2 regions of the Streptomyces sp. NPDC097981 genome follow, and region 1 is predicted to be linked to the other one. Evidence: riboswitches for the same ligand, from Rfam matches in the RefSeq annotation. Region 1 holds a riboswitch; the other holds the start of a gene.
The links. A riboswitch is a leader RNA that binds a small molecule or an ion and turns the genes downstream of it on or off. The one in region 1 is predicted to bind glycine.
Positions count from the first base shown of each region.

Region 2: another riboswitch for glycine. It lies ahead of gcvP (aminomethyl-transferring glycine dehydrogenase); the one in region 1 lies ahead of gcvT (glycine cleavage system aminomethyltransferase GcvT).

Region 1 is NZ_JBEORW010000017.1:7,147-22,813, forward strand. Features, by position in the region: gene ABTY04_RS18125 (trimeric intracellular cation channel family protein) at 1-304, opposite strand, end outside; gene ABTY04_RS18130 (ABC transporter ATP-binding protein) at 647-1,741, opposite strand; gene ABTY04_RS18135 (ABC transporter ATP-binding protein) at 1,747-2,763, opposite strand; gene ABTY04_RS18140 (ABC transporter permease) at 2,895-3,896, opposite strand; gene ABTY04_RS18145 (ABC transporter substrate-binding protein) at 4,038-5,801, opposite strand; gene ABTY04_RS18150 (ABC transporter permease) at 5,843-6,835, opposite strand; gene ABTY04_RS18155 (enhanced serine sensitivity protein SseB C-terminal domain-containing protein) at 7,340-8,080, opposite strand; gene ABTY04_RS18160 (enhanced serine sensitivity protein SseB) at 8,137-8,871, opposite strand; gene ABTY04_RS18165 (AAA family ATPase) at 8,969-9,649, opposite strand; glycine riboswitch at 9,842-9,945, shown strand; gene gcvT (glycine cleavage system aminomethyltransferase GcvT) at 10,130-11,245, shown strand; gene gcvH (glycine cleavage system protein GcvH) at 11,326-11,709, shown strand; gene glyA (serine hydroxymethyltransferase) at 11,724-12,980, shown strand; gene ABTY04_RS18185 (L-serine ammonia-lyase) at 13,370-14,752, shown strand; gene ABTY04_RS18190 (SsgA family sporulation/cell division regulator) at 15,044-15,451, shown strand; gene ABTY04_RS18195 (AMIN-like domain-containing (lipo)protein) at 15,567-15,667, shown strand, end outside.
Region 2 is NZ_JBEORW010000004.1:291,498-307,164, reverse strand. Features, by position in the region: gene clsA (cardiolipin synthase ClsA) at 1-150, shown strand, start outside; gene ABTY04_RS06280 (sugar phosphate nucleotidyltransferase) at 251-2,746, shown strand; gene ABTY04_RS06275 (DUF881 domain-containing protein) at 2,854-3,762, shown strand; gene ABTY04_RS06270 (small basic family protein) at 3,759-4,091, shown strand; gene ABTY04_RS06265 (DUF881 domain-containing protein) at 4,097-5,011, shown strand; gene ABTY04_RS06260 (FHA domain-containing protein) at 5,142-6,038, shown strand; gene ftsR (transcriptional regulator FtsR) at 6,058-6,831, shown strand; gene ABTY04_RS06250 (bifunctional nuclease family protein) at 6,894-7,367, shown strand; gene ABTY04_RS06245 (MerR family transcriptional regulator) at 7,546-8,184, shown strand; gene ABTY04_RS06240 (DNA polymerase IV) at 8,262-9,710, shown strand; gene ABTY04_RS06235 (PRC-barrel domain-containing protein) at 9,707-10,078, opposite strand; glycine riboswitch at 10,192-10,290, shown strand; gene gcvP (aminomethyl-transferring glycine dehydrogenase) at 10,487-13,372, shown strand; gene ABTY04_RS06225 (DUF5999 family protein) at 13,533-13,739, opposite strand; gene ABTY04_RS06220 (hypothetical protein) at 14,051-14,671, opposite strand; gene ABTY04_RS06215 (glutamate-cysteine ligase family protein) at 15,165-15,667, shown strand, end outside.

The DNA.
Region 1 (15,667 bases):
CGTCGAAGACGTTGATGGCGCGGTTGATCCGCTGGACCTCGGGGTGGAGGAAGAAGACGATGACCGCGGCGATCAGCGGGGTGACGAAGAAGCTGAGCTCGCCGAAGGCGGCCGGCGGGACGGCGCCGATGACGAGGTCGCGGAAGAGGCCGCCGCCGAGGGCGGTGACGAGCGCGAGGACGCAGATGCCGAAGACGTCGAAGTTCTTGCGTACGGCGAGCAGGGCGCCTGCGGTGGCGAAGACGAAGATGCCGGCGAGGTCCAGGACATGCTGGATCCCGGGCGGGAAGAGATCGTGGAGCACGGCCCCATCGTGCCATTCGCCTGGCCGGCGGTCTGACGGGCCGGGCGGCTACCGGTCCGGCACCCCGGACCGAACCGCCCGCCCGAACGCCAGAACCGGGACCGGGCCGGGGGCAGAGCCGTGCCCGAGCCAGGGCCGGGGGCCGGAGCCGAGCCCGGACGAGCCCGCCCGGGGCCGCGCCCGGACCGGGCCGGGCCGGGAGGCTGCGGCAGAGACGGGGGCAGGGGGCGCCCGGAAGTCGGAGCCGAGCGGGCCCCGGCGGGCACGCCGGTGGTCAAGCCGGTGTCCCGGGGGGCCGACCGCTACTCGGGCACCCGGGACACCGGACGATGTGGGCTCGGGTTACTCCGAGACCGTCACCACCGCTTCGGACGCGCCGGGCAGGGCGGGGTCGCCCGGGGCCTGGTCGGCGGCGTTCTCCGGGTGGTGGCAGGCCACCTGGTGGCCCGTGGCCAGGGCCAGCATCGGCGGTTCCTGCGTCGTGCAGATCTGCGTGGCCTTCCAGCAGCGGGTGTGGAAGCGGCAACCCGACGGCGGGGAGATGGGGGACGGAACGTCGCCCTTGAGCAGGATGCGCCCGCTCTTCGCGCCGCGCCGGCGCGGGTCCGGCACCGGCACCGCCGACAGCAGCGCCTTGGTGTACGGGTGCATCGGGTTCTCGTACAGCGACTTGCGGTCGGTCAGCTCCACGATCTTGCCGAGGTACATGACCGCGATGCGGTCCGACACGTGCCGGATGACCGACAGGTCGTGCGCGATGATCACGTACGTGAGGCCGAGCTCCTCCTGGAGGTCGTCCAGCAGGTTGACCACCTGGGCCTGGATCGACACGTCGAGGGCCGAGACGGGCTCGTCCGCCACCACCAGCTTCGGCTTGAGCGCGAGCGCGCGGGCGATGCCGATGCGCTGGCGCTGGCCGCCGGAGAACTCGTGCGGGTAGCGGTTGTAGTGCTCCGGGTTCAGGCCCACCAGGGACAGCAGGCGCTGCACCTCCGCCTTCAGGCCGCCCTCCGGCTCCACGCCCTGGAGCTTGAAGGGGGCGCTGACGATCGTGCCGACCGTGTGCCGCGGGTTCAGCGAGCCGTACGGGTCCTGGAAGATCATCTGCACGTCGCGGCGCAGCGGGCGCATCCCGGAGACCCCGAGGTGCGTGATGTCGCGCCCCTCGAACTCGACCGTGCCGCCCGTGGGTTCCAGCAGGCGCGTGATCAGCCGGCCCATCGTCGACTTGCCGCAGCCGGACTCGCCGACCACGCCCAGCGTCTCACCGCGCCGGACGTCGAAGTCGATCCCGTCCACGGCCTTGACGGCCCCGACCTGCCTGCGCAGCAGCCCCTTGTTGATGGGGAAGTGCTTGACCAGGCCGGTCACCTTCAGCAGCGGCTGTTCCGCCACGGCGGCCTCGGCGCCCGCGGCGGCCTCGGAGTCCTTCTTCATGTCGGTCACAGCTTCGGCGCAATCTCTTCGGTCCAGATCCGGGTCCGCTCCTCCTGCGACATGTGGCAGGCGGACCAGTGCCGGCTGTCGTCCTCGGTGAGCTCGGGCCGCTGGGTGCGGGTGATGCCGCCCTTGGGGACGTCGGCGTACGGGCAGCGCGGGTTGAAGGCGCAGCCGCTCGGGATGTTGATGAGGCTGGGCGGCGAGCCCTTGACCGGGATCAGGCGCTCGGTCTGGTCGCGGTCGATGCGCGGCATGGACCCGAGCAGGCCCCAGGTGTAGGGGTGGCGGGGTTCGTAGAACACCTTCTCCGCGGTGCCGCGCTCGACGCACCGGCCTCCGTACATCACGAGGATCTCGTCGGCCATCTCGGCGACCACGCCCAGGTCGTGCGTGATCATGATGACGGCCGAGCCGAACTCCTTCTGCAGGTCGCGGATCAGGTCGAGGATCTGCGCCTGGACGGTGACGTCCAGGGCGGTGGTCGGCTCGTCCGCGATGAGCAGTTCGGGGTTGTTGACCAGTGCCATCGCGATCATCGCGCGCTGGCGCATACCGCCGGAGAACTCGTGCGGGTACGCGTCCACGCGCCGGTGGGGCTCGGGGATGCCGACCCGGTCGAGCATCTCGACCGCGCGGGTGCGGGCGGTCTTCTTGTCGACGTTGTGGTGGGTCCGGTACGCCTCGATGATCTGCTTGCCGACCGAGTAGTACGGGTGCATCGCGGACAGCGGGTCCTGGAAGACCATCGCCATCTTGCGGCCGCGCAGCTTGCGCACGTGGTCGGCGTCGGCCCGGACGAGGTCCTCGCCGTCGAGCACGACCTGGCCCGAGATGTGCGGGCGGCTGCGCGCGTTGCCGGTGCGGTGCAGGCCCATGATGGCCAGCGAGGTCACCGACTTGCCGGAGCCTGACTCGCCGACGATGCCGAGCGTCTTGCCGCGCTCCAGGTCGAAGGTGAGCCCGTCGACGGACTTGACCAGGCCGTCGTCGGTCGGGAAGTGCACTTTGAGGTCGCGCACGGAGAGGAAGGCCGCGCTTTTCGATGAGTCGGCCTTCGGCGGTCCGGCCTGCTCCGGGACGAACGCGGGCCCGCCGACGAGGGGTTCGCGGTCGCCGGAGTCGGGGCCGGGGCCGGTGGTGGGGTTCTCGGTCACGTCAGCCTCACGCGCGGGTCGATGACGGCGTACAGCAGGTCCACGATCAGGTTGGCCATCACCACGAAGAGTGCGGCGAGCAGGGTGACGCCCATGATCACGGGCAGGTCGCCCTGGCCGATGGCGGCCACGGCCGCCGTCCCCAGACCCTGGAAGTTGAAGGTCGTCTCGGTGAGCACCGCGCCGCCGAGGAGTCCGCCGAGGTCCAGGCCGAACATCGTGACAATCGGGGTGAGGGTGGAGCGCAGGGCGTGCTTGCGGATGACCACGCCCTCCTTGAGCCCCTTGGCCCGGGCGGTGCGGATGTAGTCCTCGCCGAGGACCTCCAGCATCGTGGCGCGGGTGATGCGGGCGTAGGTGGCGGCGAAGAGGAAGGCCAGGGTCACCCAGGGCAGGATCAGGGAGTTGAGCCAGGCCACCGGATCCTCGGTGAACGGTTTGTAGTTGGACACGTCCAGCCAGCCGAGGCTGTAGACGAAGATCGCGGGCGCCACCATGCCGGTGAAGAAGATCGGCAGGGAGACGCCGGCGAGGGCGCCGACCATGACGGTGCGGTCGATGGCGGTCCGGCGTTTGAGTGCCGAGATCACGCCCGTGGCCACACCGGCGATCACCCAGATGACCGCCGCGCCGAGGGCGAGCGAGAGGGTGACCGGCATGCGGTCGACCATGGTCTCCCAGACGGGCGCCTCGGTCTTGAACGAGTAGCCGAAGCAGGGGGCGGCGCAGTGGGTGACATCGGTGCCGCCGTCGTAGTCGCGGCCGACGAAGATGCCCTTGACGAAGGTCAGGTACTGCTCGGAGATGGGCTTGTCGAAGCCCATCTTCACGCGGATGCCCGCCAGGGCGGTCTCGTTGGTCTCGCGGCCGGCGTACATGAGGGCCGGATCGCTGCCTGTGATCTTGGGGACCGCGAAGAAGATGCCGAAGGTGACCACGGAGACCACCAGCAGCGTGGCGACGACGTTGAACAGCCGCCGTATGAGGTAGACGAGCACTGCAGTCGGCCGCCCGGGGCTGGCGGCTGCCGTCCCTCGTGGGGACGGCAGCCGCCGCCTGCGACCTTCACCTGCCCTTCGGACTAGCGCATGTGCGGTGAAGGCACTTGCCTGTTGTTACGTGACGACTCGACCACTCGGCTACTTGGCGGCGATGCCGACCGTGGCCAGGTCGATCTTGCCCATGGAGTCGTTGAAGTAGACGTTCGTCAGACGCGGGTTGTGGTAGACGAAGGCCTTGTCGAAGTTGATCGGGAGGTAGAGAGCCTTCTCCATGATCTTCTTGTTGATGTCCGTGTAGAACGGAGCAGCAGCATCCGGAGTCGCGGCGGCCGCGGCCGTCTTGAACAGCTGGTTGATCTCCGGGTCGTTGATCATCGTGTAGTTGTTGTTGCCGTTGGGCTGGATGAACGATCCGTCAACGAGCGGCTGGAGGAAGCCCGAGCCGGAGTTGTAGTCGGCGCCCCAGCCCATCACGATGATGCCGTAGTTCTTCTTCTTCACGTTCTCGGGCGAACCGATCACGGAAGAGGAGAGCTTGCCGTCGTACTGGTCGATGGTGACCTTGATGCCGACCTTGGCGAGCGACGCCTGGAGGGACTCGGCGGTCTTCACCTCGGGGGCGCGGTTGTTGCGCACCGCGATGGTGGTCTCGAACCCGTCCGGCTTGCCACAGGCCTTGAGGGCCTCCTTGGCCTTGGCCTCCTGCGGCTCGCCCTTGGTCAGGCCGAACGGGTCGTAGCCCTTGTCGGAGCCGGGGATGCCGGGCGGCAGCATGTTCGCGCCGAGGTCACCGCTGGTCGGGCCGCCACGGGCGGTCTGCAGGGACTTCGGGTCGGCCGCGTAGATGACGGCCTTGCGGCACTCGACGTTGTCGAACGGCGCGACCGTGGTCGGGAAGGCGAAGTAGCGGATGTAGCCCGTGAACGGGTTGTCCGCGTTCTTCTTGAGGTTCTCGTCCTTGAGGACCTTGTTCTTGCCGGCCTGCTGCATGCCCGTGCCGTCGATGGCGAGGTCGATGTCGCCCGACAGCAGACGCGCGTCCATGTCGTCCGGGTTGGTCGTCACCGTGAAGGAGACCTTGTCCGGCAGGCCCTTGCGGATCGGGTCGGTCTTCGGGTCCCAGTTCTCGTTGCGGACGAAGGTCGCACCCTTGCTCGCGGTGAAGCTCTCGACCTTGTACGGGCCGGTGGAGACCGGCTTGTTGGTGTACGTGGCGCCCGTGTCCTTGGCCGCCGGGACCGGCGAGGAGGACGGCATGGCCAGCAGGTAGCTGAAGTCGGAGTTGGCGCTCGCCAGGTTGAAGACGATCGTCTTGTCGTCCGGCGTCTCGACGGACTTCAGACCCATCTTGTTGGCGTCGGTGTCCTTGTACGGGCCGGGGTACTTCTGGCCCTGGTCGAGTATGTCGATCAGGTACGTGGGACCGCCGGACAGCACGTCCTGCGCGAAGACGCGCTCGATGCCGTACTTGATGTCCTTCGAGGTGATCGGCGAGCCGTCCTCGAACTTCACGCCGTCCTTGAGCTTGAGGGTGTACGTCTTGCCCTCGTTGCTCAGGACCGGCAGGGCCTCGGCGAGGTCGGGGACGAGCTTGCTGCCGTCCTTGCCCGGCTTGCTGTCGTACGCGAGCAGCTGGCGCACGTAAAGACGCTGCATGTCCCACACGAAGCCGTAGTAGGCGCGCGCCGGGTCGAGGTAGTCGACGTCCTGCGGCGACCAGAGCTTGAGCTCACCGCCCTTGGCGTCCGAGGGGTTCACCATGCCGGTGGTGGCGGCGTTGAAGGCGGCACCGCTGCCCTTGCCCTCGGTCGTCTTGTCGCCGTCCTTGCCACCGCACGCGGCGGTCAGGGACAGGGCGGCGATCACGGCGGTGATCGCGAATGCCTGCTTTCTGCGGATCACGTTGGTCCAACCTCCATTGGTGGGTGAATCGATGAAGCGGTTCAGCTGCCCTTGGGGTCGAGTGCGTCACGCAGCCCGTCCCCGAAGAGGTTGAACGCCAGGACGGTGATGAAGATCGTGATACCGGGGACGACCATGTACGCGGGGTCGTCCTGGTAGATGGGGATGGCGTCGGAGAGCATCTTTCCCCAGGAGGCGGTGGGCGGCTTGACGCCGGCACCGAGGAAGCTGAGGGCCGCCTCCGTCAGGATGTTGGTCGGGATGAGCAGCGTCGTGTAGACGAGGATCGGCGCGACCAGGTTGGGCAGCAGCTCCTTGATGAGGATGTAGCCGCGGCCCGCACCGAGGCTGCGCGCAGCCTCGACGTACTCGCGCTCCCGCAGGGAGATCGTCTGGCCTCGCACGATACGGCCGATGTAGGGCCATCCGAAGAAGCCGATCACGACGATCAGTACGCCCATCCGGACGCCCGAACCCGAGAACCCCCAGAGGGAGTTGGGGACGACGGACACCAGGGCGATGGTGAACAGCAGCTGCGGGAAGGCGAGCAGCAGGTCCATCAGCCGGCTGATGAGCCCGTCGACCCAGCCGCCTATGAACCCGGCGAGCGCGCCGAGCAGGCTGCCTATGGTGACCGACACGAAGGCCGACAGGAAGGCGACGACCAGCGAGATGCGGGCGCCGTAGACGATCCGGCTGAACACGTCGCGGCCGTTGGTGGGTTCGACGCCGAGCAGGAAGTCGGAGTTCATGCCGCCGAAGGAGCCGAGCGGCGTGCCCAGGTCGGGGTCGATCAGATCCTCGTGGAACTCGTTGGGCGGGTGGCCCAGCAGGCTCACGATCTGCGGTGCGAAGACCGCCACCAGGATCAGAAAGATCACGACCACGCCGCCGGTCAGCGCGACCTTGTCGCGCTTGAGCCGCATCCAGGCGATGCGGCCGGGCGAGCGGCCTTCGATGGCCTTGGCTGGGACGTCGGCTACGGACACGGGTGCGGGTGATTCCGCGCTCGTGTCATGCAGTGGTGCCGTCATCGTGGTGGGGACCCCTCTCGGCCGACGGGTTGCCGGCCCATGCCCGCCGCTGTGGCGGCGTTGGTGCGGAGTGGCGCTCGGAGTGCGTGGTGACACGCAAGACGCGTGTTGAGGTGCAGGAACTGCGGGAAATGCTGTGCAAAGCCACAAGCGAAACGCATATGCCGAACCGGGGTTTGGAGGACTCACCGGCTCTTGGGTGGGGAGTCTTCATGGGCGCTGCGATCAGCCGCCAGACCCGCAGATGAATGGATGCGCAACCGTGATGTGAGGGCCGAGTTCCCGTTATCCGGACTTCGCTCTCGCCTGAGCGGATCAAGACCGTCCGTTCGGTACGCAATCGGACATGGCGCGCAACTCGCGGTAGGAGCATGCCTTTTGGGCGCACAACAGCGACGAAATCCGGACAAGACGAAGGCCGCAGGGAACGTTGCTTCCCTGCGGCCTCGGTTGGCTTGATACCGCCGTCTCAATGTCCGGGCGGCCCCTGGACAGCGGTCCGGATCAGTAGGCGGGAGCCTGGCCCTCTCGGTCGTAGAAGGGGCGGGTCTGGGCGCGCAGCCACATCGCGACGGGATCGTGCTCGTCCGCGAGCGCGACCGTGCACACCGGCACGCCCTCGGGGACCGCGCCGACCGACTGGCGCATCATCTCCCGTACGGATTCCAGCGCGGGCGCTGAGGCGTCGTACAGGTCGAGCCCGACCGCGAGGTACGGCGAGCCCAGCGAAGGCTGTACCCAGGCGCGGCGCAGCGAGCGGACGGCGGGGGTGCGGTGTGCGTGCTGGGTCAGCAGCCCGTAGAACTGCGGGAGCTCCAGGGCGGGCTCGGACAGCCGCAGCGGCCCGGCCGGCATCCGGTCGAGGCCTGTGGCGATCCGGCGCAGGTCGGCCCAGGGGATGCCGAGGCCGCCGCCCTGTGCATGCGGGTTGAGCCACAGGCCCCAGCGGTCCGGGTAGAGGGCGCGGGCGATGTCGCGGCCGGTGACCACCTCGTAGCCCCGGTTCCAGCCGCTGGCGGCCAGCTCCTGGGGGGAGGTCACGCAGGGCGCGTACCCGAGGCCGTCGATCTCCATGCCGCCGTACTGGGCGTCCGGGGAGCCCGGCTGGCCCTGCCAGAGCAGCATCCACAGGCGGCCCTCGGCGAGGGCATGCAGAAGCGACTCGTAGCTTTCATAGCGCCCGGGAGTCACCTGGCGCATCATGTGCTCGACCTGCCCGGCCGCGGCCGTGCCTGACGCACTCACCCGGTACCCCTCTTCGTCCGCCCGTCCACCCGTATCCGCACCCAGCTTAAGCGGCGCTAGGCCAGGTAGAAGGGGCGTACGCGCGTAACCATGTAGTCGACCACCGGGTCCTGGGCGGCGTCCAGGAGGATCAACTGCACGGGCCAGGGCGGCACCACGCGGGTCAGGGCCCGGCCGAGGGCCTCCATCGGGGTGTTCCGCATCCCGGGCTCCCATCCCAGCATCCGGACACCGATGTAGAGCTCGGGCGCCCCGCCCTCGACGCTGGCCAGGCAGCGGTGGGCGGCGACGACGACGCCGGTGGCGCGGAACTCCTCGGCGGCGGCGGTCAGGAAGTCCACCGGGTCGTCCTGCCAGTCGGGCTCGTAGAGCCGGACGCGGCCGCCGGTGGCCGGGCCGTCGAGCGGGGTGCGGCCGGTGCGGCAGAGCTCCGCGACGGCGGGCGGGGGCAGCGGGACGCCGACGGCGCCCTCGGGGTTCACGGCGATGCCGAGCTGCGGGGGCAGGCCGCGGGCGAACTCGACGGCGGGGGCCACGGCGAAGTCCATGGCGGATCCGACGCAGGCCCGGAACTGGGCCTCGGAGCTGTAGACCGGGACGTACGCCGCGCCGTTGATCTCCATGGTGGGCAGCGTGAGGCCGGCCCCGTCCGGGCCGACTCCGCCGGGCAGGGGCACCCAGACCTGGCTCCGCCCGAGCACCTCGACGATCCGGGCCCCGGCGTCCGCCTGCCCGAGCGCCGCCCCGAGCACGTGCTCCAGCTCGTTGTCCGGCCAGCCGCCGCCGTGCATCTCCGCCTCCGCTTGTGGTCGCTCTCGCTGCCTTGCTGTCAGGCCGAGGCTAGTGGGTCCCCGGGCGCCCGCTCTCCGCGGCTCCCGCACCGCGGAGTCAGGCGGCCCCGGAGCCGGGGGCGCGGAAGGCTATCCGGGTCACGTGGGAGGCCGAGCCGCGGTCCAGCAGGACCGCCGAGGCGCAGCCCGCGGGGAGGCGGCCGGATTCCGCGTCGCGCAGCAGCCGGGCCACCGCGCCGCGGTGGCGGGCGAAGGCGTAGGCCGATACCCCGCGCCCCCGTGCCGCCTGCCCGGCCAGGGCCTCCTCCGGGGTGGTGTCCAGCAGCAGCAGGTGCAGTGCCCGGCCCCGGCGCCGTGCGACCGCAGCGAGCAGGCTCCGCACCCAGGTCTGCGTTCCGCAGTCGTGGACCACCGCCGAGGCCCCGGAGCGCAGCGTCCGCCACAGTCCCCAGTAGTGGGCGCAGCGGACCAGCGGCCGGTACACCGCGTACGGCAGCATGCGCGGCATCCGCCGCTCCCAGCGCTCGCGCACGTCCTGCGAGTCGATGCCGCCGCCCTCCGCGGCCCTCTTGATCAGCGTGCTCTTGCCGCCGCCCGGCAGGCCGGACACCACGACGATGTCCCCTTCGGCGAAGCCGAGCCACCGCGGTCCGTGCGGGCCCCGGCCGCGCAGGTCCCGTACGAGACCGGCCTCGGAACGTGCCCGCCGCGCCGCCGGCGCCCTGTCCACGGCCCCCGTCCCGGTCGACGCCAGCACCCCGAATCTCCGCACGGTGATCGCTCCCCCCATCGGGCCATGCATGCCCCATGCCCACTGAGTGTAAAGAGACGGTAATCCGACAGCCCCGGTTCCGGTCCGCCCTTACCCGGCCGCATGACCGGTCCGTACGTTCTTCCGGGCCCGCACGACCGATCACCCGGACGGCGTGCAATGATGTGCGCCATCTGGACCAACTGCATACCGGCCGCTTGAATCCGCGCGGGAGAGTCCCGGCACGCCGTGAGGCGGTGCCCGGGCGCCGAAGGAGCAAGTTCCTCCCTTGAATCTCTCAGGCCCCGTACCGCGTGGATGAGGCAGATCTGAAAAGCGAGCCGCGCCGCCGTCCCTCACGACGGCATCCGCGTGCGCTCCACCCAAGGTGCAAGTCGACGTTCCCCGGGTCCGACCGGGAACTCTCGGCGAACCTCTCAGGTTCCGATGACAGATGGGGAGGATCGTCCTCGTCATGTCATGCCCTGGGACCCGGGAGCCACACCCATGAGCACTGCCCCCCGCCTGACCGCCCTCGATGCGCTGCACCGTTCGCTCGGTGCGACCATGACCGATTTCGCGGGGTGGGACATGCCCCTGCGGTACGGCAGTGAGCGCGACGAGCACAACGCCGTCCGTACCAAGGCCGGTCTCTTCGACCTGTCCCACATGGGCGAGATCACGCTGACCGGCCCGGAGGCCGTCAAGGCCCTGGACTACGCGCTGGTCGGCAACATCTCCACCGTCGGCGTCGGCCGCGCCCGCTACACGCACATCTGCCAGGAGGACGGCGGGATCGTCGACGACCTGATCGTCTACCGCCTGGGCGAGACCGAGTACATGGTCGTCGCGAACGCCTCCAACGCCCAGGTCGTCCTGGACGCCCTCACCGAGCGCGCCGCCGGCTTCGACACCGAGGTCCGCGACGACCGGGACGCGTACGCACTGATCGCCGTGCAGGGCCCGGAGTCCCCCGGCATCCTCGCCTCCCTCACCGACGCCGACCTGGACGGCCTGAAGTACTACGCCGGCCTGCCGGGCACGGTCGCGGGCGTGCCCGCGCTGATCGCGCGTACGGGCTACACGGGCGAGGACGGCTTCGAGCTGTTCATCGCCCCCGAGCACGCCGTGGAGCTGTGGCAGGCCCTGACCAAGGCCGGCGAGGGCGTCGGCCTGGTCGCGGCCGGTCTGTCCTGCCGCGACACCCTGCGCCTGGAGGCGGGCATGCCGCTGTACGGGCACGAGCTGACCACCTCCCTCACCCCGTTCGACGCGGGGCTGGGCCGGGTCGTGAAGTTCGAGAAGGAGGGCGAGTTCGTGGGCCGCGCCGCCCTGGAGGCCGCCGCCGAGCGCGCCGCCACGAACCCGCCGCGCAAGCTGGTCGGCCTGATCGCCGAGGGCCGCCGCGTCCCGCGCGCCGGCTTCCCGGTGGTCGCCGACGGACAGGTCATCGGCGAGGTCACCTCGGGTGCCCCGTCCCCGACGCTCGGCAAGCCGATCGCGATGGCCTACGTGGACGCGGCGCACGCCGCGCCCGGCACCTCCGGCGTCGGCGTGGACATCCGCGGTACGCATGAGCCGTACGAGGTCGTGGCCCTGCCGTTCTACAAGCGGCAGAAGTAGCGCCCGTACGCCGTACCGGCCGTCTCACTCCGCAAGACCACTGTTCGTATCCACTCCCCCGCATCCAGGAGAATCAGGTCATGAGCAACCCCCAGCAGCTGCGTTACACCAAGGAGCACGAGTGGCTGTCGGACGCCGAGGGCGGCGTCGCGACGGTCGGCATCACGGAGTTCGCGGCCAACGCGCTCGGTGACGTCGTCTACGCCCAGCTCCCCGCGGTCGGCGACACCGTCACCGAGGGCGAGACCTGTGGCGAGCTGGAGTCGACCAAGTCGGTCAGCGACCTGTACTCCCCCGTCACCGGTGAGGTCGTCGAGGCCAACCAGGACGTCGTGGACGACCCGGCCCTGGTGAACTCCGCCCCCTTCGAGGGTGGCTGGCTGTTCAAGGTGCGCATCTCGGAGGAGCCGAAGGACGTGCTCTCCGCCGATGAGTACGCCGCGCTCACCCTGTCCGACAACTGACCTCAGGGGATCTGATGTCTGTGCTGAACACCCCTCTCCACGAGCTCGACCCGGACGTCGCCGCCGCCGTCGACGCCGAGCTCGTGCGCCAGCAGTCCACCCTGGAAATGATCGCGTCGGAGAACTTCGCTCCGGTCGCCGTCATGGAGGCCCAGGGCTCGGTCCTGACCAACAAGTACGCCGAGGGCTACCCCGGCCGCCGCTACTACGGCGGCTGCGAGCACGTCGACGTGGTCGAGCAGATCGCGATCGACCGCATCAAGGCGCTGTTCGGCGCCGAGGCCGCGAACGTCCAGCCGCACTCCGGTGCGCAGGCGAACGCCGCCGCGATGTTCGCGCTGCTCAAGCCGGGCGACACGATCATGGGCCTGAACCTGGCCCACGGCGGTCACCTGACCCACGGCATGAAGATCAACTTCTCCGGCAAGCTCTACAACGTGGTCCCGTACCACGTCGACGAGACCGGCGAGGTCGACATGGCCGAGGTCGAGCGCCTCGCCAAGGAGTCCAAGCCGCAGCTGATCGTCGCCGGCTGGTCCGCCTACCCCCGCCAGCTGGACTTCGCCGCCTTCCGCCGCATCGCGGACGAGGTCGGCGCGTACCTGATGGTCGACATGGCACACTTCGCCGGCCTGGTCGCCGCGGGCCTGCACCCGAACCCGGTGCCGCACGCCCACGTCGTCACCACCACCACGCACAAGACCCTCGGCGGTCCGCGCGGCGGTGTCATCCTGTCGACGCAGGAGCTGGCCAAGAAGATCAACTCCGCGGTCTTCCCCGGCCAGCAGGGCGGTCCGCTGGAGCACGTGATCGCGGCCAAGGCGGTCTCCTTCAAGGTCGCGGCCTCGCCCGAGTTCAAGGAGCGCCAGGAGCGCACGCTCGAAGGCGCGAAGATCCTCGCCGCCCGCCTGGTCCAGGACGATGTCAAGGCCGTGGGCGTGGACGTCCTCACCGGCGGCACCGACGTGCACCTGGTCCTGGTCGACCTGCGCAACTCCGAGCTGGACGGCCAGCAGGCCGAGGACCGCCTCCACGAGGTCGGCATCACGGTCAACCGCAACGCCATCCCGAACGACCCGCGGCCGCCGATGGTCACCTCGGGTCTGCGGATCGGTACGCCGGCCCTGGCCACCCGCGGTTTCGACGCCGAGGCCTTCACCGAGGTCGCCGAGATCATCGCGCAGGCGCTGAAGCCGGCGTACGACGCCGAGGCCCTCAAGGCGCGCGTCTCCGCGCTCGCGGCGAAGTTCCCGCTGTACCCGACGCTCTGACGTCCGGGTTCCATGAGGCAGGGCCCGGTTCCGCGGTTCACGGGACCGGGCCCTTCCCCATAACCGGAAGCCCTGGTCAGGCCGCGGCCGGGCCGCCCTGCCGCCCCCGGTACGGGCCGTTCGCCCCGGGGCGCCCGGGCCCGCTGTGCCAGCCTGCCGGGGCCGGGGCCCGTCCTGGACCCGGCGGCCGCCGGCGCCCCCGCCGTGGAGCGGGAACGTGACCTGACCCACGCCGGACCGCAACCTCGCGCACCGGTCAGGCAGGCGAAACGTTCACTTCGCCGCGTTAAGCTCGTCTGTCGGACAAAATCCGAACAATCACCCCTCCTGCACCGTCCGCCCTCTCCCGCCCCCTCCCACCCCACGAGCAGACAAGGGAGTCCGCCACCGTGGCCATCTCCGTCTTCGATCTCTTCTCCATCGGCATCGGCCCCTCCTCCTCCCACACGGTCGGTCCGATGCGGGCCGCCCGCATGTTCGTGACCCGGCTGAAGAAGGACGGCGTGCTCGCCCAGACCGCGGCGGTCCGGGCCGAGCTGTACGGCTCCCTCGGCGCCACCGGCCACGGCCACGGCACGCCCAAGGCGGTGCTGCTGGGCCTGGAGGGACACTCCCCCCGCACGGTGAACGTGGAGACGGCCGACGACGAGGTGGAGCGCATCCGGCAGACGGGCCGCCTCCGTCTCCTCGGCACCGAGATAGGGAGCGCGCACGAGATCGCCTTCGACGAGCCGAGCCAGCTGATCCTGCACCGCCGCCGGTCCCTGCCGTACCACGCGAACGGCATGACGCTCTTCGCGTACGACGCCTCGGGCACGCCGCTGCTGGAGAAGACGTACTACTCGGTCGGCGGCGGCTTCGTGGTGGACGAGGACGCGGTCGGCGAGGACCGGATCAAGCTCGACGACACGGTGCTGAAGTACCCCTTCCGCTCGGGCGACGAAATGCTCCGCCTGGCCAAGGAGACAGGCCTGTCGATCTCCTCCCTCATGCTGGAAAACGAGAAGGCCTGGCGCACTGAGGAGGAGATCCGCGAGGGCCTGCTGGAGATCTGGCGGGTCATGCAGGCCTGTGTCTCGCGCGGCATGTCCCGCGAAGGCATCCTCCCGGGCGGCCTGCGGGTCAAGCGCCGGGCCGCCTCCACGGCGCGCCAGCTGCGCACCGAGGGCGACCCGATGATGCACCGCAGCGAGTGGACGACGATCTACGCGATGGCGGTCAACGAGGAGAACGCGGCCGGCGGCCGCGTCGTGACGGCCCCGACGAACGGCGCGGCCGGCGTCCTCCCCGCGGTCCTGCACTACTACATGAACTTCGTCCCGGGCGCCGACGAGGACGGCGTGGTCCGCTTCCTCCTCGCGGCGGGCGCGATCGGCATGCTCTTCAAGGAGAACGCCTCGATCTCCGGCGCCGAGGTCGGTTGCCAGGGTGAGGTCGGCTCGGCCTGCTCGATGGCGGCGGGCGCCCTCGCCGAGGTCCTGGGCGGCACCCCCGAGCAGGTCGAGAACGCGGCCGAGATCGGCATGGAGCACAATCTCGGCCTGACCTGCGACCCGGTCGGCGGCCTGGTACAGATCCCGTGCATCGAGCGCAACGGCATGGCGGCGGTCAAGGCGGTCACGGCGGCCAAGATGGCGATGCGCGGCGACGGCACCCACAAGGTCTCCCTCGACAAGGTCATCAAGACCATGAAGGAGACGGGCGCCGACATGAAGATCAAGTACAAGGAGACGGCCCGCGGCGGCCTCGCGGTGAACGTCATCGAGTGCTGATCCGGCGCACCTGACCACAGAGGGGCCCGACGGCGCGTCGGGCCCCTCCGTCGTTCGCGCCGGGTCCGCGGCGGGCGCCGGCGTCGCCGGCTTCGTCCCCGTCCCCGTCCCGTGGCGGACCGGTGACACAGCGGCCCGCCCTGAGGGCGGGCCGCCGCGCATTCCTGTGACAAGACGGGTCCAGCGGCCCACGGGGTCGGGACCTTCGGCCCGCAAGGGCGGCCGCGAGGTGGACTAGCTTGCCCGAGGGGGTGCGGATCCCCCGGGAGAGCCGACAGAGAGGCGCAGCGCATGGACGGCATCGAGCACCGCGTCCTCCCGCTCCGGCTGGAGGCCTCGCCCGCGCCCGTGCCGATGCACGGGGCCTTCACGTACCGCCGCGACCGGCCCTACGAGCTGACGCTCGACCTGCAGGGAGCCGGGATGCACCTGGCGCGCTGGGTGTTCTCCCGGGACCTGCTGCTCGACGGGGAGGGCTGCTCGACGGGCGAGGGCGACGTCCACGTGTGGCCGCGGTGGCAGGGCAGCGAGCCGCGCGTCTTCCTCGGCTTCAGCAACGGCGAGCAGAGCTGCGTGGTGTCCGCCCGGGCGAAGGACGTGCGCGCGCTGTGCCGGCGGCTGGCCGCGCTGGTGCCGCGGGGCGAGGAGCACCGGCACTATGACCTCGATGCGGAGCTGAACATCCTTCTGTACCGATAGGCGGCTATTTTCCGGTTCGTTTCGATTGCACCGCTTCGGATGCAACCGCGAAGGATGCCGGGGGCGTCTTCGCCGGTGACACCGGTCCCCGTCTCTTGAGAATCAGGGGGACGTCATGAACCGTCTCCGCCGCCGGCAGGTCGTGGCCCTCGCCACCGGGACCCTGCTCACCGCCGGGATCACCCTCGCCGTACCGGCCTCCTCCGCCGTGGCCGC
Region 2 (15,667 bases), on a different contig from region 1:
CTCAGCGACGGTACGGGTTGGTTGGCCTGGATGGGGGCAGTTTTCGGATGGGCGTTCGCCGGATGGGGTACAACCCTCTACTGGTGGGCAGGAATCCTTTACGTGGTGCAAGTCCGTCGGATCGTGAAGGCGGACGCCGCGGCCGATTGAGCTCGCTCGGCGCCCGGCTGACGCGGAAGAGTTGCGGAGTCACCGTCCGGGACGGGTGAGGTCGGCGAGAACGTCGTCTCTCAAGGAGGACTCTTCCGACATGAAGGCCGTCGTTATGGCCGGTGGCGAAGGCACTCGTCTTCGCCCCATGACCTCGAGCATGCCCAAGCCGCTCCTGCCGGTGGCCAACCGGCCGATCATGGAGCACGTGCTCAGGCTGCTCAAGCGGCATGGGCTCAGTGAGACCGTTGTCACCGTTCAATTCCTGGCGTCACTCGTCAAGAACTACTTCGGTGACGGCGAGGAGCTCGGAATGGAGCTCACCTATGCCAACGAGGAGAAGCCACTCGGCACAGCCGGCAGTGTGAAGAATGCCGAGGAGGCCTTGAAGGACGACGCTTTCCTCGTCATTTCCGGTGATGCGCTCACCGACTTCGACCTCACCGACCTCATCCGCTTCCACAAGCAGAAGGGCGCACTCGTCACGGTGTGCCTGACCCGGGTGCCGAACCCGCTGGAATTCGGCATCACCATCGTGGACGAGGAAGGCAAGGTCGAGCGCTTCCTGGAGAAACCGACGTGGGGGCAGGTGTTCTCGGACACCGTCAACACCGGTATCTACGTCATGGAGCCCGAGGTCTTCAATTACGTGGACCCGGATGTTCCGGTCGACTGGTCAGGCGATGTCTTCCCGCAGCTGATGAAGGAAGGCCGGCCGATCTACGGCTACGTGGCCGAGGGCTACTGGGAAGACGTCGGCACGCACGAGAGCTACGTCAAGGCACAGGCCGACGTACTCGAAGGCAAGGTCCAGGTCGAGATGGACGGCTTCGAGATCTCGCCCGGAGTGTGGATCGCCGAAGGCGCCGAAGTGAGCCCCGACGCCGTGCTGCGCGGCCCGCTGTACATCGGGGACTACGCCAAGGTCGAGGCCGGCGTGGAGATCCGCGAGCACACGGTCGTCGGTTCCAACGTCGTCGTCAAGAGCGGGGCCTTTCTGCACAAGGCCGTCATCCACGACAACGTCTACATCGGGCCCCACAGCAATCTGCGCGGCTGCGTCATCGGCAAGAACACCGACATCATGCGGGCCGCCCGGATCGAGGACGGGGCTGTCATCGGCGACGAGTGTCTCGTCGGTGAGGAATCGATCATCCAGGGGAACGTGCGGGTCTACCCCTTCAAGACGATCGAGGCGGGCGCCTTCGTCAACACGTCGGTGATCTGGGAGTCCCGCGGTCAGGCGCATCTGTTCGGGGCCCGCGGAGTCACCGGCATCCTGAACGTGGAGATCACGCCCGAGCTGGTGGTCCGGCTCGCCGGCGCGTATGCGACGACCCTCAAGAAGGGGGCGACGGTCACCACGGCCCGTGACCACTCCCGAGGCGCGAGAGCACTCAAGCGGGCCGTGATCTCGGCGCTCCAGGCCAGCGCGATCAACGTGCGCGACCTGGAGAACGTACCGCTGCCCGTGGCGCGGCAGCAGACCGCCCGGGGCAGCGCCGGCGGGATCGTGCTGCGGACCTCGCCCGGGGTACCGGACTCGGTCGACATCGTGTTCCTGGACGAGCGGGGAGCGGACCTCTCGCTCCAGCAGCAGCGCAAGCTGGACCGGGTGTACGCACGGCAGGAGTACCGGCGGGCGTTCCCGGGCGAGATCGGTGACCTCCAGTTCCCGGGCAGCGTCTTCGACGCCTACACGGGCTCGCTGCTGCGGCGGGTGGACACGACCGGGATCGCGGATTCCGGGCTCAAGGTGGTCGTGGACGCCTCCAACGGCAGTGCCGGGCTGGTTCTGCCCAGCCTGCTGGGCCGGCTCGGCGTGGACGCGCTGACGATCAATCCGGGGCTCGACGAGTCCAGACCGACGGAGACCGCCGAGTCCCGCCGGGCCGGGCTGGTGCGGCTCGGGGAGATCGTGGCCTCGGCGCGGGCCGCGTTCGGGGTGCGGTTCGACCCGGTGGGCGAGCGGATCTCCCTGGTGGACGAGCGTGGGCGGATCATCGAGGACGACCGGGCGCTGCTGGTGCTGCTCGACCTCGTGGCCGCGGAGAAGCGCAGCGGCAAGGTGGCGCTGCCGGTGACCACGACCCGGATCGCCGAGCAGGTGGCGGCGTACCACGGGACCCAGGTGGAGTGGACGACGACCTCGCCCGACGATCTGACGCGGGTGGGCCGCGCGGAGAACACGATCTTCGGCGGGGACGGCCGGGGCGGGTACATCGTCCCGGAGTTCAGCAGCGTCTTCGACGGGTCGGCGGCCTTCGTCCAGCTGATCGGGCTGGTGGCGCGGACACAGCTCACGCTGAGCCAGATCGATGCGCGGATACCGCGAGCCCATGTACTCAAGCGGGACGTACCGACCCCGTGGGCGGTGAAGGGTCTCGTGATGCGGCGGGTTGTGGAGGCGGCAGGGGACCGGCAGGTGGACACCACCGACGGAGTGAGGGTGGTCGAGGCCGACGGGCGGTGGGCGCTCGTGCTGCCGGACCCGGCGGAGGCGGTCACTCACCTGTGGGCCGAGGGTCCCGACGACGCGTCCGCGCAGGCGTTGCTGGACGAGTGGGCGGGTGTGGTGGACGGCGCGGGGCACTGAGCGCCTGACACCTGCCGGACCAGCGCAGTCCGGGGGACCGGGTGCGGAGCGGCTGCTCCGGTCCACCGGACGGGCGCATTCGGTGTGGGCCGCTGCGACATGCGACGATGAGCGGCATGTCGCAGCCGCCCCACAGCCGGAGTTCGGTGCCGGCGCCTCCCGCGCGCCCGGACGCTTCCATGTCGCTGCTGACGCACGTGATGGACCACAGTCTCGACGACGGCTATGCGGAAGCGTCGGCCCGGCGCGAGGCGGAGGGTACGGCGGGCCTGCCGCGGAACCTCAAGGCCAAGCTGGCGCTCGCCGCCGGGCTCGTGCTCGCCGCCATGGTCGTCACGCTGGGTGCCGCCCAGGCGCGGATAGCCGCGCCGGTGCTGGCCAAGGAGCGCCAGGAGCTGATCGACCGGGTACAGCGGGCCGACGAGCACGCGGACGGCCTGGAGCAGGACATCGAGCGGCTGCGGGCGAACGTCGAGAGCCGCCGGCGGGAGGCGCTGAAGCAGCACGGCGGCGATCAGGGGCAGCGCGTGGCGCTGCTGTCCGGTGCGACGGAGGTACGGGGGCCGGGGATCAAGCTGGTCGTGGACGACGCCAAGGGCTCCTCGTCGGGCGAGGGCGGCAAGCCGCGCGAGAACACCGGTTTCTCGGACACCGGCCGGCTGCGGGACCGGGACATGCAGAAGATCGTCAACGGGCTCTGGCAGTCCGGGGCCGAGGCCGTCTCGATCAACGGGCAGCGGCTGACGTCGCTGTCGGCGATCAGGGCCGCGGGTGACGCGATACTGGTCGACAACAGGCCGCTGGTGCCGCCGTACGAGGTGCTGGCGGTGGGGGACAAGAAGCGGCTCGGGACCGCGTTCCAGGATTCCGCGGACGGCCAGTACCTGCACGCGCTGCAGGAGAATTACGGGATCCGCTACACCTTGTCCCCGGCGGACGAGCTGCGGCTGCCGGCCGCGTCGAGCCTGACCGTGCGTACAGCTACAGCAGAAGAGCCGAAGAAGGGTGCATCGTGATCGCGGTACTGGGCCTGGTGGCCGGAGTGGTGGTCGGACTTCTGGTCCGGCCCGAAGTGCCGGCCGTCGTCGAGCCTTATCTGCCGATCGCCGTGGTGGCGGCGCTGGACGCGGTGTTCGGCGGTCTGCGCGCGATGCTGGACGGCATCTTCGTGGACAAGGTCTTCGTGGTGTCGTTCCTGTCGAACGTGGTCGTGGCGGCGCTGATCGTCTTCCTCGGTGACAAGCTGGGCGTCGGCTCGCAACTGTCGACCGGTGTGGTCGTTGTCCTCGGCATCCGCATCTTCTCCAACGCCGCGGCCATCCGCCGGCACGTGTTCCGGGCGTGAGGCCGATGAGTGTGAACGACAATCCGCCCGAGGAGCCGACGGGCTCGGAGCTGCCGCCGCAGGACGAGCAGGAGCAGGGTGAGCGGGAGGCGCAGGCCGGTCGGCCGGCGCAGCCCGCCGAGGCGAAGGATTCCGAGGCGGCCGGGGCGGCCGCCGGGGAGCCCGAGGCCGCCGAGCCCGCCGAGCCCGCCGAGCCTGCGCAGACCGGCCGGCAGCGGCTGGCGGAGGTGCTGTGGCCGCCGCGGGTGAGCCGGGCCCAACTGATCGTCGCGCTGCTCCTGTTCGTCCTCGGGCTGGGCCTGGCCATCCAGGTGCGGTCGAACAGCGACTCCAGCGCGCTGCGCGGGGCCCGTCAGGAGGACCTCGTACGGATCCTCGACGAGCTCGACGGGCGGACCAAGCGCCTGGAGGACGAGAAGCAGCGGCTGGAGGACCAGCGCAAGGAGCTGGAGAGCAGCTCCAACCAGGCCGAGGAGGCCCGTCGGCAGACGGTCGAGAAGGAACGCCAACTCGGCATCCTGGCCGGTACGGTGGCAGCGCAGGGGCCCGGCATCACGCTGAAGATCACCGACCCCAAGGGCCAGGTGCAGTCGGACCAGCTGCTGGACACCCTCCAGGAGCTGCGGGCGGCGGGGGCCGAGGCGATCCAGATCAACGGTGTGCGGATCGGGGCGAGCTCGTTCTTCTCGGACGAGGGCGGCGGGATCGGCATCGACGGTAAGAAGATCACACAGCCCTACGAGTTCAAGGTGATCGGCAAGCCGCAGGATCTGGAGCCTGCCCTGAACATCCCCGGCGGTGTCGTGCAGACGTTGGAGAAGGAACAGGCCACCGTCGCCGTCACACGGTCGGCGAAGATCGTTGTGGATGCCTTGCGGGCTGCGAAGCAGCCTGACTACGCTCGGTCGTCATCGTCGTGACGCGGGACGGGGAGCGGACGGGCTCACGCGGGCTGATGCCTGCGGGGGGTCGACGCACTGAAGTCGTGCTGCGTGGTGGAAACTGTCTGGTGGTTACGGACGTTGTGAGGATGTCCGGGTCGGCAGGTGTGTGCATTCGGAGTTCGTCCTGCCCCACGGGCGGGTCTGTTTCGTTCAAGGGGAATCGCCCGTGAAGTTGTTTGAGAAGTTGTTCGGCAAGAAGAGCCGCGAGGAAGACGGTGCGGCCAGGCACCGTGCTGGGCAGGGAGAGATGGAAGGGCAGGGCGGTCGGCCGCTCTTCCGTGACGAGGTCGCGGGCGCGGGCGATGTTCCGGGCGCGCCCGGCGCGTCGTCTGTTGACCCTGCCGGTTCCGGACGCATAGGTTTCGGTGAACCATCAACCTCAGGTTCGGGTGGAGGGTTTGCCCCCGACCCGTATGCCACCAATGCCTCCGCGGGGCAGCCGCGGCGCGAGGAGCCGTCCATGTCGGCCGAGCAGGTTTGCAGCAGGTGCGGACACCGCAGCGATGCGGCCAGCCGGTTCTGCTCCAACTGCGGTGCGCCGCTGCGGGCGGGTCTGACGCCGGAGCGTGCCTCGGAGACCACGTCCACCATCTCGATCTCGGGCCTTGAGGCCTACGAGGCCGAGGTGTCGGGACAACAGCACGTGTCGTCCTCGCTGTCCCCCGAGGCCCAGGCCGCGGTGGAAGCTCTGCCGCCGGGTTCCGCCCTGCTGATCGTGCGGCGCGGCCCCAACTCCGGCAGCCGCTTCCTGCTGGACGGTGAGCTGACCACGGCGGGCCGGCACCCGCAGAGCGACATCTTCCTGGACGACGTCACGGTCTCCCGGCTGCATGTCGAGTTCCGCAGGAGCCAGGACGGCGGCTTCACCGTCGCCGATGTGGGCAGCCTCAACGGCACGTACGTGAACCGTGAGCCGATCGACTCGGTCGCCCTGCACAACGGCGACGAGGTGCAGATCGGCAAGTACCGGCTGGTCTTCTACGCGAGCCTGCGGGGCATCTGACCCTTCAAGGGAAGGTCCCATGCTGCGTACCCCGACCGGCGGTGCCCCGAAAGGGGGCGCCGCCGGCAGCACCGGCTCGGCCGGGCGGCTGGTGAGCATCGGCACGGTGCTCACCACGCTGCGCGACGAGTTCCCGGACGTCACGATCTCGAAGATCCGCTTCCTGGAGGCGGAGGGGCTCGTCGAGCCCCGGCGCACACCTTCCGGATATCGCAAGTTCAGCACCGAGGACGTCGAGCGGCTTGCGCGGATCCTGCGGCTGCAGCGGGATCACTACCTGCCGTTGAGGGTCATCCGCGAGCAGTTGGACGCGCTCGAACGCGGGGAGCAGATCCGCATCCCGGCGCCCACGGCGCACGGTGACTCCGTCGATCCCGCCGGCCCTTGCGCCGTCTACGGCGAGGTGGGCCGGGAGCGTCCGGCCGCGGCCCGGGTGGGCCGTGCCGAGTTGATCGCCGCGGCCGACGTGGACGAGGTCCAACTCGTCGAGTGGGAGTCGTACGGGCTGATCGCCGAGGCCCCCGGCGGCGGATTCGACGCAGGGGCGGTCACCGTGGCCCGGCTGGTGGCGGATCTGGGCCGGTTCGGGCTGGAGCCGCGGCACCTGCGGGCCATGAAGGCCGCCGCGGACCGCGAGGCGGGCCTGGTGGAGCAGGTCGTGGCACCGCTGCGCCGCCACCGCAACCCGCAGACCAGAACGCATGCGGAAGCCACCTTGAAGGAGCTCGCGGGGCTCTCCGTACGGCTTCACGAGGCCTTGGTACAGACCGCGCTCGGCGTCCGTCTGCACTGACCTCGGGCCCCCTCGGGGGCCCCGACTACCCAAACCTGCCGAGCAGGTCCTAGGGTTGCTGTGTGAACGAGCTCGACGTTGTGGGTGTCCGGGTGGAAATGCCCTCCAACCAACCGATCGTGCTCCTGCGTGAAGTGGGAGGCGACCGGTACCTCCCCATCTGGATCGGACCAGGGGAGGCGACCGCCATTGCCTTCGCGCAGCAGGGCATGGCCCCTGCCCGGCCGCTGACGCACGACCTGTTCAAGGACGTGCTGGAGGCGATCGGCGAGGAGCTCACCGAGGTCCGGATCACGGATCTGCGGGAGGGCGTCTTCTACGCGGAGCTTGTCTTCGCCAGCGGGGTCGAGGTGAGCGCGCGGCCTTCCGACGCCATAGCGCTGGCCCTGCGGACGGGGACGCCGATCTACGGCAGTGACGGCGTGCTGGACGACGCCGGCATCGCCATTCCGGACGAGCAGGAGGATGAGGTGGAGAAGTTCCGCGAGTTCCTCGACCAGATCTCTCCGGAGGACTTCGGCACCGGGCCGCAGTGAGCCGTCGGCCCCGCCGTCCACGGGTGCGTCAGCCCATTCGGCTAGCCTTGCCCCGTTCGAGGACACGGGAAACCACTCTCAGGGTGATTATCACTCGGCGTGCCGAGTGTGGCGATCGTTGACGCACCCCTGGTGACTGCCTACCTTCGAGGGGGCAGGTCAAGGACGGAGGGTCGGCGTGAGAGTCACGGGCGACGGTACGACCGGGGGCATCCCCGTGCGGAGTGACGGTGGGCCGTACCCGCTCCACGGCAGTGCGGCGGGTTCCGCGCGCCGTCAGCCGGAGAAGGCGTCGGTCGCACCTGCGGGCGCGGCCCCGGCACCCGAGCAGGTCGGCTACCGAGGGCCGACCGCGTGCGCCGCGGCGGGCATCACGTACCGGCAGCTCGACTACTGGGCGCGGACCGGGCTGGTGGAGCCCACCGTGCGCCCCGCCTACGGCTCCGGAACGCAGCGCCTCTACAGCTTCCGGGACGTCGTCGTCCTCAAGATCGTCAAGCGGTTCCTGGACACCGGCGTGGCACTCCAGAACATCCGGACCGCGGTCCAGCACCTGCGGGACCACGGCTTCTCGGACCTGGAACGCATGACGCTGATGAGCGACGGCGCCACGGTGTACGAGTGCACCTCGCCGGACCAGGTGGTGAGCCTCCTCCAGGGCGGGCAGGGCATCTTCGGCATCGCCGTGGGCGTGGTCTGGCGCGACGTCGAGAACGTGCTGTCACAGCTGCACGGCGAGCGGGTCGACACCGGGGAGACGGTGGTCGGCCACAACCCGGCGGACGAGCTGGCCGCGCGGCGCAACCGGGCCGGCTGAGCAGACCTCCCGGCCCGGCCCCGAGGCGCCGGGCCCGCCCCGGCCGATTGTCGGTGGCATGAGGCAGCATCGGGTCTGTGAGAGCCGCGCCGACCATCCTGCACCTGGACATGGACGCCTTCTACGCCTCCGTGGAGCAGGCGTCGAAGCCGAGCCTGCGCGGCAAAGCCGTGATCGTCGGCGGCCTCGGACCGCGCGGCGTGGTCGCCACGGCCTCGTACGAGGCCCGGCGCTTCGGGGTGCACTCGGCGATGCCGACGGCCCAGGCCCGGCGGCTCTGTCCGAACGGCGCGTACCTCATCCCCCGCTTCCGGCTGTACCAGTCGGTGAGCGAGGTGGTCATGGCGCTGCTGCGGGAGCTGTCCCCGCTGGTGGAGCCGCTCAGCCTGGACGAGGCCTTCGTGGACCTGGAGGCGGGCGGTACGGCCTTCGACGCGGATTCCGCGCTGGAGACGGGACAGCGGCTGCGGGCCGACATCAGGGCCGCCACGGGGCTGAGCGGGTCCGTGGGGCTGGCGGGGTCCAAGATGCTGGCCAAGGTGGCCTCCGAGGAGGCCAAGCCGGCCGGGCTGCTGCTGATCGAACCGGGGACCGAGCGGGAGCTGCTCGCACCGATGTCCGTACGGACCCTGCCCGGGGTGGGGCCCGTCACGGGGGAGCACCTGCGGCGCGCCGGGATGGCCACCGTGGGGGACCTGGCCGAGGCCGGTGAGGACGAGCTGGTGCGGATGCTCGGGCGCTCGCACGGGGTCGGGCTGTACCGGATGGCGCTGGGGCTGGACGACCGGCCCGTGGTCGCCGAGCGCGACGCGAAATCCGTGTCGGTGGAGGACACCTTCGACGTGGACCTGCACGACCGGGTGCGCATCCGGATCGAGGTGCAGCGGCTCGCCGACCGGTGTGTGCAGCGGCTGCGGGCCTCCGGGCACTCGGGGCGCACCATCGTGCTGAAGGTGCGGCGGTACGACTTCTCGACCCTGACGCGCTCGGAGACCCTGCGGGGGCCCACCGACGACCCCGCGGTGGTGCGGGAAGCTGCGGCGCGTCTGCTGGAGGCGGTGGACACCACGGGTGGGGTGCGGCTGCTGGGGGTGGGCGTGACCGGGCTGGCGGACTACACGCAGGAGGACCTGTTCGCGCAGTCCATGGCCGCGGAGGACGTGGCCGCCGACACGGGTGAGGTGGCGGAGGCCGGGGGGACGGGAGGGCCCGGAGAGTCGGGCGGTCCTGGCGGTCCTGGCGGTCCTGGAGGGCTTGGCGGGCCCGCAGAGGCCCCCGGGGGCGCGGAGCCGGCCGGGGGCCCCGAGCCCGCCCCGGAGCGGCGCTGGGCGGCCGGGAGCGATGTACTGCACGCCGTATACGGGCCCGGGTGGGTGCAGGGCAGCGGGGTCGGGAGGGTGACCGTGCGGTTCGAGCAGCCCGGATCGCCACCGGGCCGGGTGCGCACCTTCAGGGTGGAGGACCCCGAGCTGGAGCCGTCCGATCCGCTGCCCCTCGTCGGGGAGCCGGCGCCGCAAGCCGGCTAGGAGGAGTCGTCGCCGTTCGCCAGACGGCCGAAGTCGCGCTGGATGTCCGACGGGAGGGAGACGTCCAGTCCGTAGTGGTGGTAGAGCTGGAGCTCCTGTTCGGGGGAGAGGTGGCGGCCGACGCCGAAGTCCGGGGCGTCCTTGATGAGAGCGCGTTCGAAGGGGACCCGCAGGGTGTCGTCGACGACCTCGCTCGGCTCCAGGGGAACGAACGCGTCCCGGCTGAAGAGGCCCGTCCGGACGGCGGCCCATTCGGGCACGCCCGTGGCGTCATCGAGATAGACCTCGTCGACGGTGCCGATCTTGGTTCCGTTGCGGTCGAACGCCTTGCGGCCGATCAGGCTGCGCGGATCGATGTCGGTCTGCACGGTCCCTCCATGTGGTCGCAACTCCTCCGTAATGACTACAAAAGTGCATTTCCGGGGTAGGGGCCACTCGAAGGAGGTCCCAGAACCTCGCTGGTAGGCTGGGTGACGGCTGTTGACCCTGTGCGGGAGAGTCCTCCGAGTGAGCATGACGGAGGCGCCGAAGGAGCAAATCCTCCCCGGAATCTCTCAGGCATACGTACCGCACGGAACGAGGCCACTCTGGAAAGCAGGGGCGGGTACCGGGCGCAGTGCCGGTTCCCCTCCTCACCGACGGTGAAAGCCGGATCCCGCGGGTCATCCCCGCGACTCCGGTGAAGCTCTCAGGTTGAGATGACAGAGGGGGAGGCCGTCCGGGTGCCCGCGCCGTGGTGCCCCTCGCAGGTCGTACGACCCAGGAGGCCTCCGTACATGACCGCCAACCGCATTCCGCTCTCCCAGCTGGAGCGAGGCATCCCCTTCGAGCAGCGCCACATCGGCCCTGATGCCGAGGCGCAGGCGAAGATGCTCGCCCACGTGGGCTACGGCTCGCTGGATGAACTGACCGCTGCCGCGGTACCGGATGTGATCAAGAGCGCCGAGGCGCTGAACCTGCCCGACGCGCGGACCGAGGCCGAGGTGCTGGCCGAGCTGCGCTCGCTCGCAGACCGCAACCAGGTCCTGTCGTCGATGATCGGTCTCGGCTACTACGGGACCTTCACCCCGCCGGTGATCCTGCGCAACGTCATGGAGAACCCGGCCTGGTACACGGCCTACACCCCGTACCAGCCCGAGATCTCGCAGGGCCGCCTTGAGGCGCTCCTGAACTTCCAGACGGTCGTCGCCGACCTCACCGGCCTGCCGACCTCGGGCGCCTCCCTGCTCGACGAGGGCACCGCCGCCGCCGAGGCCATGACGCTGGCCCGCCGCGTGGGCAAGTCCAAGGGGAACGTCTTCCTCGTCGACGCCGACGCGCTGCCGCAGACCATCGCCGTGATCGAGACCCGCGCCGAGCCGATCGGCATCGAGGTCGTCGTCGCCGACCTGTCCGAGGGCATCCCGGCCGAGGTCGCCGAGCGCGGCGTCTACGGTGTGCTCGTCCAGTACCCGGGCGCCTCCGGTGCCGTACGCGACATCAAGCCGGTCATCGACCAGGCGCACGGCCTCGGCGCGATCGTCGCCGTCGCCGCCGACCTGCTGGCCCTGACCCTGCTGACCTCCCCGGGTGCGCTCGGCGCGGACATCGCCGTCGGCACCACCCAGCGCTTCGGCGTCCCGATGGGCTTCGGCGGCCCGCACGCCGGCTACATGGCCGTCCAGGACAAGCACGCCCGCTCGCTGCCGGGCCGCCTCGTCGGCGTCTCCGTGGACGCGGACGGCAACAAGGCGTACCGCCTGGCGCTGCAGACCCGTGAGCAGCACATCCGCCGCGAGAAGGCCACCAGCAACATCTGCACCGCGCAGGTGCTGCTCGCCGTCATGGCCGGCATGTACGCCGTCTACCACGGTCCGGACGGCCTGCGGACGATCGCCCGGCGTACGCACCGCTACGCGGCCCTCCTCGCGGCCGGTCTGACGGCCGGCGGGGTCGAGCTCGTGCACGGCTCGTACTTCGACACCCTCACCGCGCGGGTGCCCGGCAAGGCCGCCGAGGTCGTCGCTGCCGCCCGCGAGGGCGGGGTCAACCTGTTCCGGGTCGACGCCGACCACGTCTCCGTCTCCTGCGACGAGACGACCCTGCGTGCCGGCATCGAGGCCGTCTGGGCCGCCTTCGGCGTGACCGCCGACATCGAGGCCCTCGACGAGACCACCGCCGACGCGCTGCCCGAGGGCCTGCTGCGCTCGGACGACTACCTGGCGCACCCGGTGTTCCACCAGCACCGCAGCGAGACCGCGATGCTGCGCTACCTGCGCAAGCTGGCGGACAAGGACTACGCGCTGGACCGCGGAATGATCCCGCTGGGCTCCTGCACCATGAAGCTCAACGCGACCACCGAGATGGAGCCGGTCACCTGGCCCGAATTCGGCCAGCTGCACCCGTTCGCCCCGGTCGAGCAGGCCGAGGGGTACCTCACGCTCGTCAACGAGCTGGAGGAACGTCTCTGCGAGGTCACCGGCTACGACAAGGTCTCCATCCAGCCGAACGCCGGCTCCCAGGGTGAGCTCGCCGGCCTGCTGGCCGTCCGCGCCTACCACCGCGCGAACGGCGACGAGCAGCGCACCGTCTGTCTCATCCCGTCCTCCGCGCACGGCACCAACGCCGCGAGCGCCGTGATGGCCGGCATGAAGGTCGTCGTCGTCAAGACCGCCGACGACGGCGAGGTGGACACGGCCGACCTGCGCGCCAAGATCGAGCAGTACCGCGACGAGCTCGCCGTGCTGATGATCACCTACCCGTCGACGCACGGTGTGTTCGAGGAGCACGTCGCCGACATCTGCGCCCAGGTGCACGAGGCCGGCGGCCAGGTCTACGTGGACGGCGCCAACCTCAACGCCCTGGTCGGCCTGGCCAAGCCGGGTCACTTCGGCGGCGACGTCTCGCACCTGAACCTGCACAAGACCTTCTGCATCCCGCACGGCGGCGGCGGCCCGGGCGTCGGCCCGGTCGGTGTCCGCGCGCACCTGGCCCCGTACCTGCCGAACCACCCGCTCCAGCCCACCGCGGGTCCGGAGACCGGCGTCGGCCCGATCTCGGCGGCGCCGTGGGGCTCGGCCGGCATCCTGCCGATCTCCTGGTCGTACGTGCGCCTCATGGGCGGCGAGGGCCTCAAGCGCGCCACCCAGGTGGCCGTGCTCGGTGCCAACTACATCGCCAAGCGCCTGGAGCCGCACTACCCGGTCCTCTACACCGGCCCGGGCAACCTGGTCGCGCACGAGTGCATCATCGACCTGCGCCCGCTGTCGAAGGCGACGGGCGTCAGCGTGGACGACATCGCCAAGCGCCTGATCGACTACGGCTTCCACGCGCCGACCATGTCCTTCCCGGTGGCCGGCACGCTGATGATCGAGCCGACGGAGTCCGAGGACCTGATCGAGATCGACCGCTTCTGCGACGCGATGATCGCCATCCGCGGCGAGATCGAGCGGGTCGCGGGCGGCGAGTGGCCGGTGGACGACAACCCGCTGGCCAACTCCCCGCACACGGCGGCGGCGCTGGGCGGCGAGTGGGACCACCCGTACAGCCGAGACGTGGCCGTCTTCCCGGGTGGGGTCACGGCTGCGGAGAAGTACTGGCCGCCGGTGCGCCGCATCGACGGCGCCTTCGGCGACCGCAACCTGGTCTGCTCCTGCCCGCCGCTGGACGAGTACGACAACTGAGCCGTACGACACCGCGGGTGTTCGGCGACATGACACATCCGTATGACGTGACGGCATGACGAAGGGGCCGGTCCGGGAGAATGATTCCCGGGCCGGCCCCTCTTCGTTCCGTTCCGTGCTTCCGTTCCGTGCTGTCCGTTCCGTTCCGTACCGTCGTCGGCTAGGCCGCCTTCATCACCTGCGCCGCCGCGAGCGGGCGGTGCGGAGCGATGATCTGGCCGTCCGGCAGCAGCTCACCGGTGTCCTCGAAGAGCAGGACGCCGTTGCACAGCAGGCTCCAGCCCTGTTCCGGGTGGTTGGCCACGGGCTTGGCGGCCTCCCGGTCGGCGGAGTCGGCTGACGGGCACGCTGGCTGGTGCTGGCACATGGATGCGTTCTTTCGCTGCGGTGTGGTCTGTGTGCTGCGGCTCGATGCCTTGTTCATGGCCGCCCCCCGTATCAACGTCTTGGTTTGGTCAGGGTCCCAGTGTTGCCCTCCGGAGTTGCATCCGCAGGGATTTCCCGGCAGCTGTCCTCATACATTGATGACGCATCACTCGTGCGGGCGGTTCAGGTCAACTCCCCTGTCATTTCGGATGGTTCGGGGGTGGCCCGAGTAGGCTAGGCCGAATGGGCCGTACGGGTCATCGGTCCGCAACGCACCTGTTCGGACCCCGCCCGACCCCGATCGGAGACCGCTCAGGCGGCCGGAGCGGCCAGTGACGGCGGGACCGGCGGGACCGGTGGAGTGAGCCGGTGCGTCATCACGGGCAGCAGCTCGGACACCGGATGCGGCCGGTAGGCGGCGATGCCGGGCGGCGCCGGTGCCAGTGGCACCAGCAGGTCCGCGGCGGCCGGCAGCCCGGCGGAGGCGTCGGCGCCGACCGCCCCGTGCAGCCAGAGCGTCATCATGTACAGCTCCGGAACGGAGAGCAGCCGCGGCTGGTAGCTCTTGCCGAGCCCTTCCGCCTGGCGCAGGGCGCGTTCGGTGGCCGCGACATAGGGGCCCTCGAAGAAATGGGAGAAGACCCAGCCGTCCGGCGTCAGCCGGGTGTCCGCGGCGGCGACGTAGCGGTCGCCGCTGCGGATCAGGAACCGCCAGGCGGTCAGCCGGGTGCGGGGCGGACGGCCCCCCGCGGCCAGCTGGGAGATGTTCAGCCGGTCGAGGACGTGGACCGGCAGTGGCAGTTCGGCGGTCATCGGACCCTGCAGTGCGCGCAGGGCCGGAGTGTGCGCCTCGTGGACGGCGGTGGGGGAACCGAGTGCCGCGAGGACGCTGCGCAGGGCGGGCGCGGGAGCCGGAGGGACATGCAGCGGCATGGTGGGTCGCCTCTCACTTGGGAGACCTGTGGAACGGGGCAGGTGCGGACGGCGCTGTCGCATTCTGGGGCCAGAGGGGGGCTGAGGGGCAATGGCCGCGCGCCAACTCTCTGCCTCGTTTGCGGAGTTTATACGACATGTGTTCACGCAGTGTTTCGGCTAGCTGTCCCGCCTATTGCCGACAAGGCGCTTACCGGTCCCGCTGACATGGCATTCATGCCGGTTGCGCGCGAACATGTCGCGCTGACCTCGGAGGTTACCGGACAAGGGCTCGGCTGGAAAGCGTCTATTATCCCGAACCGGCAAAACCTATGCGGAATTTGCTTGTCGAGTTTTGCCAAGTGAATGTGCCATAGCGCCCTTCGGCCAAACCGGCGCGCGCTCCGCGCCAGGCACGCCCCCTCGCGTTATGGATCACGCCTCCGGGGCATCATCGACCGTACATGCGCGCCTGGGTGCGACAGGCCAGGCCCACTCGAGGAGGGACGCTTCGATGGGGGAGAAGGTCGTGGCGGGCGGATTCGACCTGTCCGATCGGCAGAGGTATCGGAGGAAGCTTCACGAGTGTCTGGAGGGACTGGAGCGGCTTCTGGCGGAGAAGAGGTTCGATCGCCCCAAGAACATGATGGGGCTGGAGATCGAACTGAATCTGGCGGGTGCCGACGGGTTGCCGAGAATGGTGAATGCCCAGGTTCTTGAGCGGATTGCGAGCCAGGATTTCCAGACCGAACTCGGAATGTTCAACCTGGAGGTGAACGTCCTTCCGCACCGGCTCGGCGGCCGGGTATTCGACCAGCTCGCCGAGGAACTCAGTGCGGGGCTCGCCTATGCCCACCGGCAGGCCGCGGAGATCGACGCCGGGGTGGTGATGATCGGCATCCTGCCGACGATCACCCGCTCAGACCTGGTCACCGCCAACCTCTCCGCGGTGGACCGCTACTCACTGCTGAACGAGCAGATCCTGATGACGCGCGGCGAGGACTTCATGCTCGACAT